DNA from 2 places in the Allobosea sp. GW823-FHT02B03 genome. Region 1 is predicted to be linked to the other one. Evidence: predicted binding sites of a transcription regulator. Region 1 holds the regulator's gene; the other holds the start of a gene.
What was found. The regulator LexA, encoded in region 1, represses DNA repair genes until DNA is damaged. The targets are predictions, from matches to a motif close to TGTTCNNNNTGTGTTCNG.
Positions count from the first base shown of each region.

Region 1 (4,383 bases):
GCGGTTTTTCCGGCGCGGTCGCCCCCGGCGAGACCGTCCGCATCTTCACCGGAGCGCCGCTGCCCGAGGGCACCGACGCCATCCTGATCCAGGAGCATGCCGAGGGCGTCGACGGCCCGGTGATCCGCGTCACCAAGGCGGCGGCCAAGGGCCAGTTCGTGCGCGCCGCCGGGCTCGATTTCGGCAGTGGCGAGATCCTGCTCGCGGCCGGCCGCCGCCTCGACAGCGCCGCGCTCGGCCTTGCGGCCGCAATGGGGCATCCGGAGCTGTCGGTGCGCCGCAAGCCCGTGGTCGCGATCCTCGCCACCGGCGACGAGCTCGTCCTGCCGGGCGAGCCGGTCGGACCCGACCAGATCGTCGCCTCGAACAGCTATGCGCTGGCCGCACTGGTCGAGCAGGCGGGCGGCACAGCGCTCGATCTCGGCATCGCCCGCGACAACCACCCCGACCTCGCCGCCCGCATCGAGGCGGCGAAGGCGGCGAATGCCGATGTGCTGATCACGCTCGGCGGCGCCTCGGTCGGCGCGCATGACCTCGTCCAGGCCGCGCTCAAGGCCCAGGGCATGGATCTCGGCTTCTGGAAGATCGCGATGCGGCCGGGCAAGCCGATGATGATGGGCAGGCTCGGCCCGATGGTCGCGCTTGGCCTCCCCGGCAACCCGGTCTCCTCGATCGTCTGCGGACACCTCTTCGTCACGCCGCTGATTGAGGCCCTGCTCGGCATGGCCGAGCCAGAGCGCGACCGCGGCGAGCCGGCGGTCCTCGCCGTCGACCTGCCGGCGAATGACGAACGCCAGGACTATCTGCGCTCGACCTTCGTGACGGAAGCCGGCGAGCGCCGGGTGAAGCCCTTTCCCAAGCAGGATTCCTCGATGCTGGCGAACCTCGCCCGGGCCGAGGCGCTGGTGATCCGGCCGGTTTTCGCCGAACCGGCCAAGGCGGGCGATCCGTGCCGGATCATCCGGTTGCGCTGAGGCCGATCAGCGGCAGCGCAGATAGCGCGTGCCGCCATAGACGACCTCGTCGTTCGAGACGACCTTGAGGGTCCGGCTGGCGCGACGCTTCGGCCCGTCGATGCTGAAGCAGGTGCCGCTCATCCTGTATTCGTTGGCGGATACGCGGTCTATCCGGCTGAAATGGCAACCGCCCTCGCCGGCCTCGCCGGTGCGGCCGCCGCGGTTGAAGCCGACATAGGCGCCCTCGGTGCCCTCCTTCAGCCATCTGCAGCCCTGCTGCGCGGGATCGCCGAATTCGCCGCGCACCGGCAGTTCGGCGGCGCTCGCCATACCGGCCACCGCCGCGGCCATCAGCGCGCTCAATATCCTCAACCTGACCGCCATCGCTCCCTCCTCTCGCCGTGGCGCCCCACGCTGGGCAAAGCTTCGCTTGCACGCAGAAGGGCCAGTTTCGCGCGGCGCAATACGGCCGACGGACGTCCCTTGCGGAACACAAGGCGAACGGGTATGTTGTTCGTGCTTTGTTTCGATTCCGATGCGAAAGGCCGGGGCGGCGAGATCATGCTGACACGCAAACAGTTCGAACTGCTTCGCTTCATCCATGAACGCCTGCGGGAATCCGGCGTACCGCCCTCCTTCGACGAGATGAAGGACGCGCTCGACCTGCGCTCCAAATCCGGCATCCACCGGCTGATCATGGCGCTGGAGGAACGCGGTTTCATTCGCCGGCTGCCGAACCGCGCCCGCGCGCTCGAAGTCATCAAGATGCCGGACGGGATCGGCGGGCCGCAGGCGCAGCGCGGGCGCTTCAGCCCCTCGGTCGTCCAGGGCGGACTCGGCCAGACCCCGCCTGCCCCGGCAGCCAATCTAGCCAAGCCGCGCCCGGCGGGCGCCGAGGACAGCGGGCGCTCCACCGTCTCCATCCCAGTTATGGGCCGCATCGCCGCCGGCACGCCGATCTCGGCGATCCAGGATCGCAGCCATAGCGTCTCCATGCCCGCCGACATGCTCGGCGGCGGCGAGCACTATGCGCTCGAAGTCCGCGGCGATTCGATGATCGAGGCCGGTATTCTCGACGGCGACACCGTGGTCATCCGCAAGCAGGACACGGCCAATACCGGCGACATCATCGTCGCCCTGATCGACGACGAGGAAGCGACGCTGAAGCGCCTCCGCAAGCGCGGCTCCTCGATCGCGCTCGAGGCGGCCAACCCGGCCTATGAGACCCGCGTGCTCGGCCCGGACCGGGTCAAGATCCAGGGCCGGCTCGTCAATCTGATGCGGCGCTACTGAAGCATCCCGCTGTCCTCCGCCTGCTCAATCGGTGCAGCGGCGGACGATGGGGCGGGAGGCGCACGAGCTGGCTCCGCTGGAGAAGGCGCGGCGGGAGCGGGCCGGGCCCGGGTCCAGGGTCGCAGGCGCGTTGCGTCCTCGGCGGTGTAGGCGCGCCAGCTGCCGCCGCGCACGGACCCAAGCGCCGTCGCGCCATCGCGGGCGAGCGCGGCCCGGTCGATCAGTCGGGCGGTACAGGTGCCGTTGACGTGGAGCGGCGTGACGACGAGGTCGGCGCGCTGGCAGTCCTCGACGATGGCGACGCGGTCCTTTGTGTAGGCGACACTGCGGCCATCCTTGAGACGGATCACGCAGCCGCGCGCGTCGCAGGCGGCGCCCTCTCGCAAGGTGGCATCATCCGGAGGGCGGGAATCGCCGTCGGCATGGAGCCATTGCGTCAACACGAAGTGACTCGGCTTGCCTGCCAGGACGAGTCGTCCTTCGGCACCGCGCACCAGGATGCCGGAGCCGTCGCGCTCGATCAGGATGTCGGGCCGCGTCGGGTCCGAGGCGAGCGCCAGGCCGGCACAGAGCGGCAGGGCCGCGAGGAAGCGCAGGGCCGTCGTCCACAAGGTCAGCCAGAGCAGCGCCAGCGCGAACAGGGCGAGCGCCATGGCATCGAAGGCAGGCAGCACCACGGTCGAGCGTTCCATGCTGGCGACCCAATGGGCGAGCTGCAGGACGAGACCGGAAGCCCAGCCCATCAGGGCCCAGGCCGGCCAGTCGAGCCCGAATGGATAGGCCAGCACGCCGAAGACCGCGGCCGGCATGACGATCAGCGAGACGAAAGGCAGGGCGAGCGCGTTGCCGAGCAGGCCGAACGGGTTGAAGGTCTGGAAGTGGTAGACGCCGAAGGGCGCAGTCGCGGCCGTCGCCAGCAAGGTGGTGACGATGATGCCGACGGCTGAGAGCCAGAGCGGCCGCAGCGGCCAGGGCCAGCTTGCGGCGGCCGCATCCGGCGGGCGCTCCTGCCAGCGTTCGGCGAAGGCGATCAGCGCCGCGACCGCGCCGAAGGACATCTGGAAGCTCGGCCCGAGCAGCGCCTCCGGCTCGCGCAGCAGCACGATGATCGCGGCGAGTGCGAGATTGGGCATGCTGAGGGCCGGCCGGTCGACCAGGATGGCGCCGAGCATCACCAGCGTCATGATCAGCGAGCGCACGGTCGCAACCTCTGCGCCGGAGAAGACGCAATAGGCGGTAGCGCCGAACATCGCGGCGAGCGCGGCGATTTTCTTGACTGGCCAGAACAGCGCGATGCCTGGCGACAGCGCCAGCAATGCCCTCGCGAGCCAGAAGATCGTGCCGGCCGCCAGGACCATGTGCAGGCCGGAGATCGAGACGATGTGGTAGATGCCGGCGGCGCGCAGGTCGTCATTGGTCGGCTCAGTGATCAGGCCACGCTTGCCGGTGACCAGGGCGGCCGCCATCGCACCCGCCTGCCCGCCGCCGATGGTGGCGATGCGCTCGGTCAGCGCATTGCGGGCCTGGTCGATCGCGACGCTCCAGGCAAGTTGCCGCGACTGCGGCACCGGCGCCGGTGCCAGCGCGACCTTGCCGGCGATGCTGCCGACGGCGCCGATGCCACGGAAGAAGGCGTCGCGGGCAAAGTCGTAGCCGCCGGGACGCGCCGGCCCGGGCGGCGGCAGGAGCCGCGCGGTCGCGACGATGTGATCGCCCGGCTTCAGGGTCGTCGCGGCTGTGCTGACACGTATCCGGCGCGGCCGCTGCTGCGGGTCGACGCCCGGCATGTCGGTGACCACGACGAGGAGGCGGACACCCTTCTCGCGCTGCTCCAGTGCCTCGACGAAGCCGGTGACCTTGCCGACATGGAGGCGGGCGAGCGCCGGCGCCGCGATACTCGCCGTGCGCCAGGCTCCGGCCGCGAAGCCGGCGAAGACGGCGGCGAACCCCAGGCAGATCGCCATGGCGAGGCGCTTATGGCGCAGCAGCGACGCTGCGAGCGCCGACAAGGCGAAGCCGAGCAGCGGCGCAATCAGGCCCGGCTCACGATCGGCGAGGAAATACAGGATGACGCCGAGCCCGAGCGGCACGGGAAGCCAGTTGAAGAGGCGGCGGCGCTCGACCTCGGTTTCAA
Region 1 covers NZ_JBXAJY010000003.1:371,904-376,286, forward strand. The annotation lists gene AC1REK_RS11400 (molybdopterin molybdotransferase MoeA) at 1-974, shown strand, start outside; gene AC1REK_RS11405 (hypothetical protein) at 981-1,340, opposite strand; gene lexA (transcriptional repressor LexA) at 1,518-2,249, shown strand; gene AC1REK_RS11415 (ComEC/Rec2 family competence protein) at 2,243-4,383, opposite strand, start outside.

Region 2 (4,383 bases), on a different contig from region 1:
GCCTTTTGGTCTTTGCCATGCTGTTCGCGATCTACTGCTACACGCTGGAGCTGGAGCGCCTCGGCGCGGCCTGGCAGAAGGCCCCGGAGCCAGCTGGCCCGGAGCGGCCCGAGGAACCGGCGAGCTAGGCATCTCCCCTCGCCTCAGCCCGAATTCCCTCTTCTTTGCCGCCGGGCCCGCAGCCGCCCGAGCCAGGAGCGCGCGCGCTCCCGTACTGCCCGGCCCAGCACCACGGCGCGCTGCCAGGCGGCGGACGCCTTGACCCGCTCGACCACGATCTCCCTGATCCGGTCGAGCCAGGCCATGCAGCGCGCGAACCAGCCGATCGTCAGCAATTGCGTGCGCCCGGCATGGTAGACCCGCTCGACCAAAAGGAAGCTGGTGAGATGGCCGACCGCCATCAGCGCGATGCCGCCGAACCAGGCGCCGCGCGCCAGCAGAAGCAGCGAGAGCAGCTTCAGCGGCTCGGCGACGGCGAAAGGCACCGCCAGCAGGGCGAGAACGCCATAGGGCGGCAGGCGCCCGATCGCCGCCTCGATCCTCGCCACGATCCGGAACGAGCCGAACCAGGCAAGCAGCGGCCGGTAGAGCGGCCGCGCCAGCTCGTCGAGCACGATGATCAGGCCGACGACGAGATCGACCGGGATGAGCAGGAGACGAAGAAGCCGGGTGCGCATGAAGGGCCCGATCTGCGGGGGAAGCCCGGACGGCATAGCACGTCGCCGCTTCGATCGCTGTGCCGCAGTGCGAGGGCCGCTCCTTTCGCCCGTCCGGCTCCCGCCTAGGCCGGCGGCGTGCGATCCGGCCGGCGGCAGAGGGCGAACACGCCGAAGCCGATCAACTGGCCGGCGACGAGCACGAACGGCCAGGTGAAGCTTCCGGTCCTCCCGGCGACGACGGCGAACATCAGCGGCCCGCAGATCGAGCCGATGAAGCCGAACAGGCTGGCGCCGGAGGTCACCTCGCCGATCAGCGCGACCGGCGAAGCCCGCGCCAGCTCGGCCATGTGGACGCCGTTCCAGCCCATCGAGGTCGCGCCGACCAGCACCATGCAGCCATAGATCAGCCAGGGACTGGCGGGCGCGGACCAGACCAGCAGCAGCACCGTCCCGCCCGCTCCGAGAGCCAGGACCGACAGGAGCGTCAGGCCGTTGCCCAGCCTGTCGGCCAGCCAGCCGAAGAAGATGCGGGCCACCGTGCTCGCCGCCAGCAGCATCGACATGTAGAGCCCGGCCTGCGCCAGGCTCTGCCCACGCTCGGTGACCATATAGGTCGCGGTGAAGGCAGTGATGCAGGACTGCGTGATCGAGAACGCCACCCCCATCGCGGTCAGCATCGGCAAGGCCGGATGGGAATTGAGAACCCGCGCCGCCCTGGTCAGGGAGGATGGCGACAGGAACAGGCGCGGCCAGCCCGGATTCCGCGGCCCCTTCTCGGCGTCGAGCCGCCGCTGGAAGAGCTGGGCCAGCAGGGCGCAGGCGAGCACGATGGCGACCAGCGCCACGACCGCGCCGGTGAAGCCGAATGCCAGCACCAGTGGCGCGACTACGATGCCGGCGATCGCGCCTCCGAGCGGCACGCCCGCCTGCTTGACCGAAAAGATCAGCGTGCGGTGTTCCGGCGGTGAGGCACGCATCAGCACCTGGCTGCCGGCGGGTGTGTTCGGCGCCAACCCCAGGCCGACGAGCAGCGCCCCGACGAGGCCGAGCGCGCCGAGCGGCTGCGCCAGCAGCGCGAGGCCCGCGGCAACGAGGACCAGGCCGAGCTGCAAGGTGCGGATCGGTCCGTAATGATCGAGCATCGGCCCGCCACAGGCCAGGAACCAGCATATCCCGACCGAGACCACGGCCGAGACATAGCCGATATCCTCGGGCGCCAGCCCCCAGCGCAGCGTCAGGATCGGCCCCAGAAGCGGAATCGCGGCAGCGGCGAACGAGCTTGCAACTTGCACGAGGAGAGTCGCGCTGAGCGCGCTTCCCCACAATGGCAGCTTCACACCAGTTCCCCCCGGGCCTCGCCGCCGCCGGACCTCATGCTGTCCGGCATCGAGGCCGGGCCGATATGCGCGTGGCGGCGTTGTCCCGGTCTTCCTGCAACGCGCCTTCACGGTCGAGGCCGGCCATGTGCGGACGGCCCTGCGCCGGGCGCATGCGCGGCCTGGAACCGGCCGGCAGGGCCTCGCCACCCGCCTCCGACGCTGCCCGCGCACGAGCCTGTCGCGGCCGGAGGCCGGCGTCGAGCCCGGCCCCGCTGGCTATCGGAAAGCCCTGCTATACAGAGAACAAAAAAAGAACTTGCGCACGAGAACAAACAGTGACCATAGTCACTGATCGGCGCGATTGAGATGTCCTCGCGCCCCTGCCATAAGGAGCGCACGTCGTGAATCAGGCGAATCTCAAGCTCGTGGAAGGCTCTTCGATGGACAAGGCTAAGGCGCTCGACGCGGCGCTCTCGCAGATCGAACGGGCCTTCGGCAAGGGCTCGATCATGCGCCTGGGCAAGAACCAGCAGGCGATCGAGATCGAGACGGTTTCGACCGGCTCGCTCGGCCTCGACATCGCGCTCGGCGTCGGCGGCCTGCCCAAGGGCCGCGTCGTCGAGATCTACGGGCCGGAATCCTCCGGCAAGACCACGCTCGCTCTGCACACCATCGCCGAAGCCCAGAAGAAGGGTGGCGTCTGCGCCTTCGTCGATGCCGAGCACGCGCTCGACCCGGTCTATGCCCGCAAGCTCGGCGTCAATCTCGACGATCTCCTGATCTCCCAGCCGGACACCGGCGAGCAGGCGCTCGAGATCACCGACACGCTCGTCCGCTCCGGCGCCATCGACGTGCTCGTGGTCGACTCGGTCGCCGCGCTGACCCCGCGCGCCGAAATCGAGGGCGAGATGGGCGACGTGCAGCCCGGCCTGCAGGCCCGCCTGATGAGCCAGGCGCTGCGCAAGCTGACGGCCTCGATCTCGCGCTCGAACTGCATGGTCATCTTCATCAACCAGATCCGCATGAAGATCGGCGTGATGTACGGCTCGCCCGAGACCACCACCGGCGGCAACGCCCTGAAGTTCTATGCCTCGGTCCGTCTCGATATCCGCCGCGTCTCGACGCTGAAGGAGCGCGACGAGGCGACCGGCAACCAGGTCCGCGTCAAGGTCGTCAAGAACAAGGTCGCGCCGCCCTTCAAGCAGGTCGAATTCGACATCATGTTCGGCGAGGGCATCTCGAAGGTCGGTGAACTCATCGATCTCGGCGTCAAGGCCGGCATGGTCGAGAAGTCGGGCTCCTGGTTCTCCTTCGACAGCCAGCGCCTCGGCCAGGGCCGCGAGAACGCCAAGGCCTTCCTCAAGGCCAACCCCGACGTCGCGGCGCGGATCGAGGCGACCATCCGCCAGAATTCCGGCCTTGTCGCCGACCGCATCCTCGATCAGGCCGATCCGACCGCCGAGGATCTCGACGAGGGCGAGGCCTGAGAGGCTCCCTCCTCCGACCCGTTCGGCAGGGCGATACGAGACGGGCGGCGCGAGCCGTCCGTTTCTTTTTGACTCCAACCCCTTATCGGGGGCATTGCCGGCGACGGCGTTTCTGGACAGCCGCAACCGTGCTGACTAGAACCTTTTCACCCTTTCCGGCTGCGCCGGTCCCTTGCCAGAGAACCAGAGCCAAGATTGCGATGAGCGGCGTCAACGAGATCCGGTCTACCTTCCTCGACTACTTCAAGGGCCAGGGCCACGAAGTCGTGCCGTCGAGCCCGCTCGTACCGCGCAACGACCCGACGCTGATGTTCGCCAATTCCGGCATGGTGCAGTTCAAGAACGTCTTCACCGGCCAGGAGAAGCGTCCCTATGTCCGCGCCACCACGGCGCAGAAATGCGTGCGCGCCGGCGGCAAGCACAACGACCTCGACAATGTCGGCTACACCGCCCGCCATCACACCTTCTTCGAGATGCTGGGGAACTTCTCCTTCGGCGACTATTTCAAGGAACAGGCGATCAACCACGCCTGGACCCTGGTCACGCGTGAATTCGGCCTGCCCAAGGAGAAACTGACGGTCACCGTCTACTCCGAGGACGACGAGGCGCACGGCCTCTGGAAGAAGATCGCCGGCCTGCCCGAATCCCGGATCATCCGGATCTCGACCTCCGACAATTTCTGGCGCATGGGCGATACCGGCCCCTGCGGCCCCTGCTCCGAGATCTTCTACGACCATGGCGACCACATCCCCGGCGGCCCTCCGGGCTCGCCCGATGAGGATGGCGACCGCTTCATCGAGATCTGGAACCTCGTCTTTATGCAGTACGAGGAAGCCGCGGGTGGCATCAGGACCAACCTGCCTCGGCCCTCGATCGATACCGGCATGGGGCTCGAGCGCATCGCCGCCGTGCTCCAGG
Region 2 covers NZ_JBXAJY010000002.1:317,768-322,150, forward strand. The annotation lists gene AC1REK_RS06370 (hypothetical protein) at 1-128, shown strand, start outside; gene AC1REK_RS06375 (hypothetical protein) at 144-677, opposite strand; gene AC1REK_RS06380 (MFS transporter) at 782-1,951, opposite strand; gene recA (recombinase RecA) at 2,380-3,465, shown strand; gene alaS (alanine--tRNA ligase) at 3,666-4,383, shown strand, end outside.
Region 2: recA (recombinase RecA) is a predicted target of LexA. The motif match lies at 2,278-2,295, and genes of this name have one in related genera.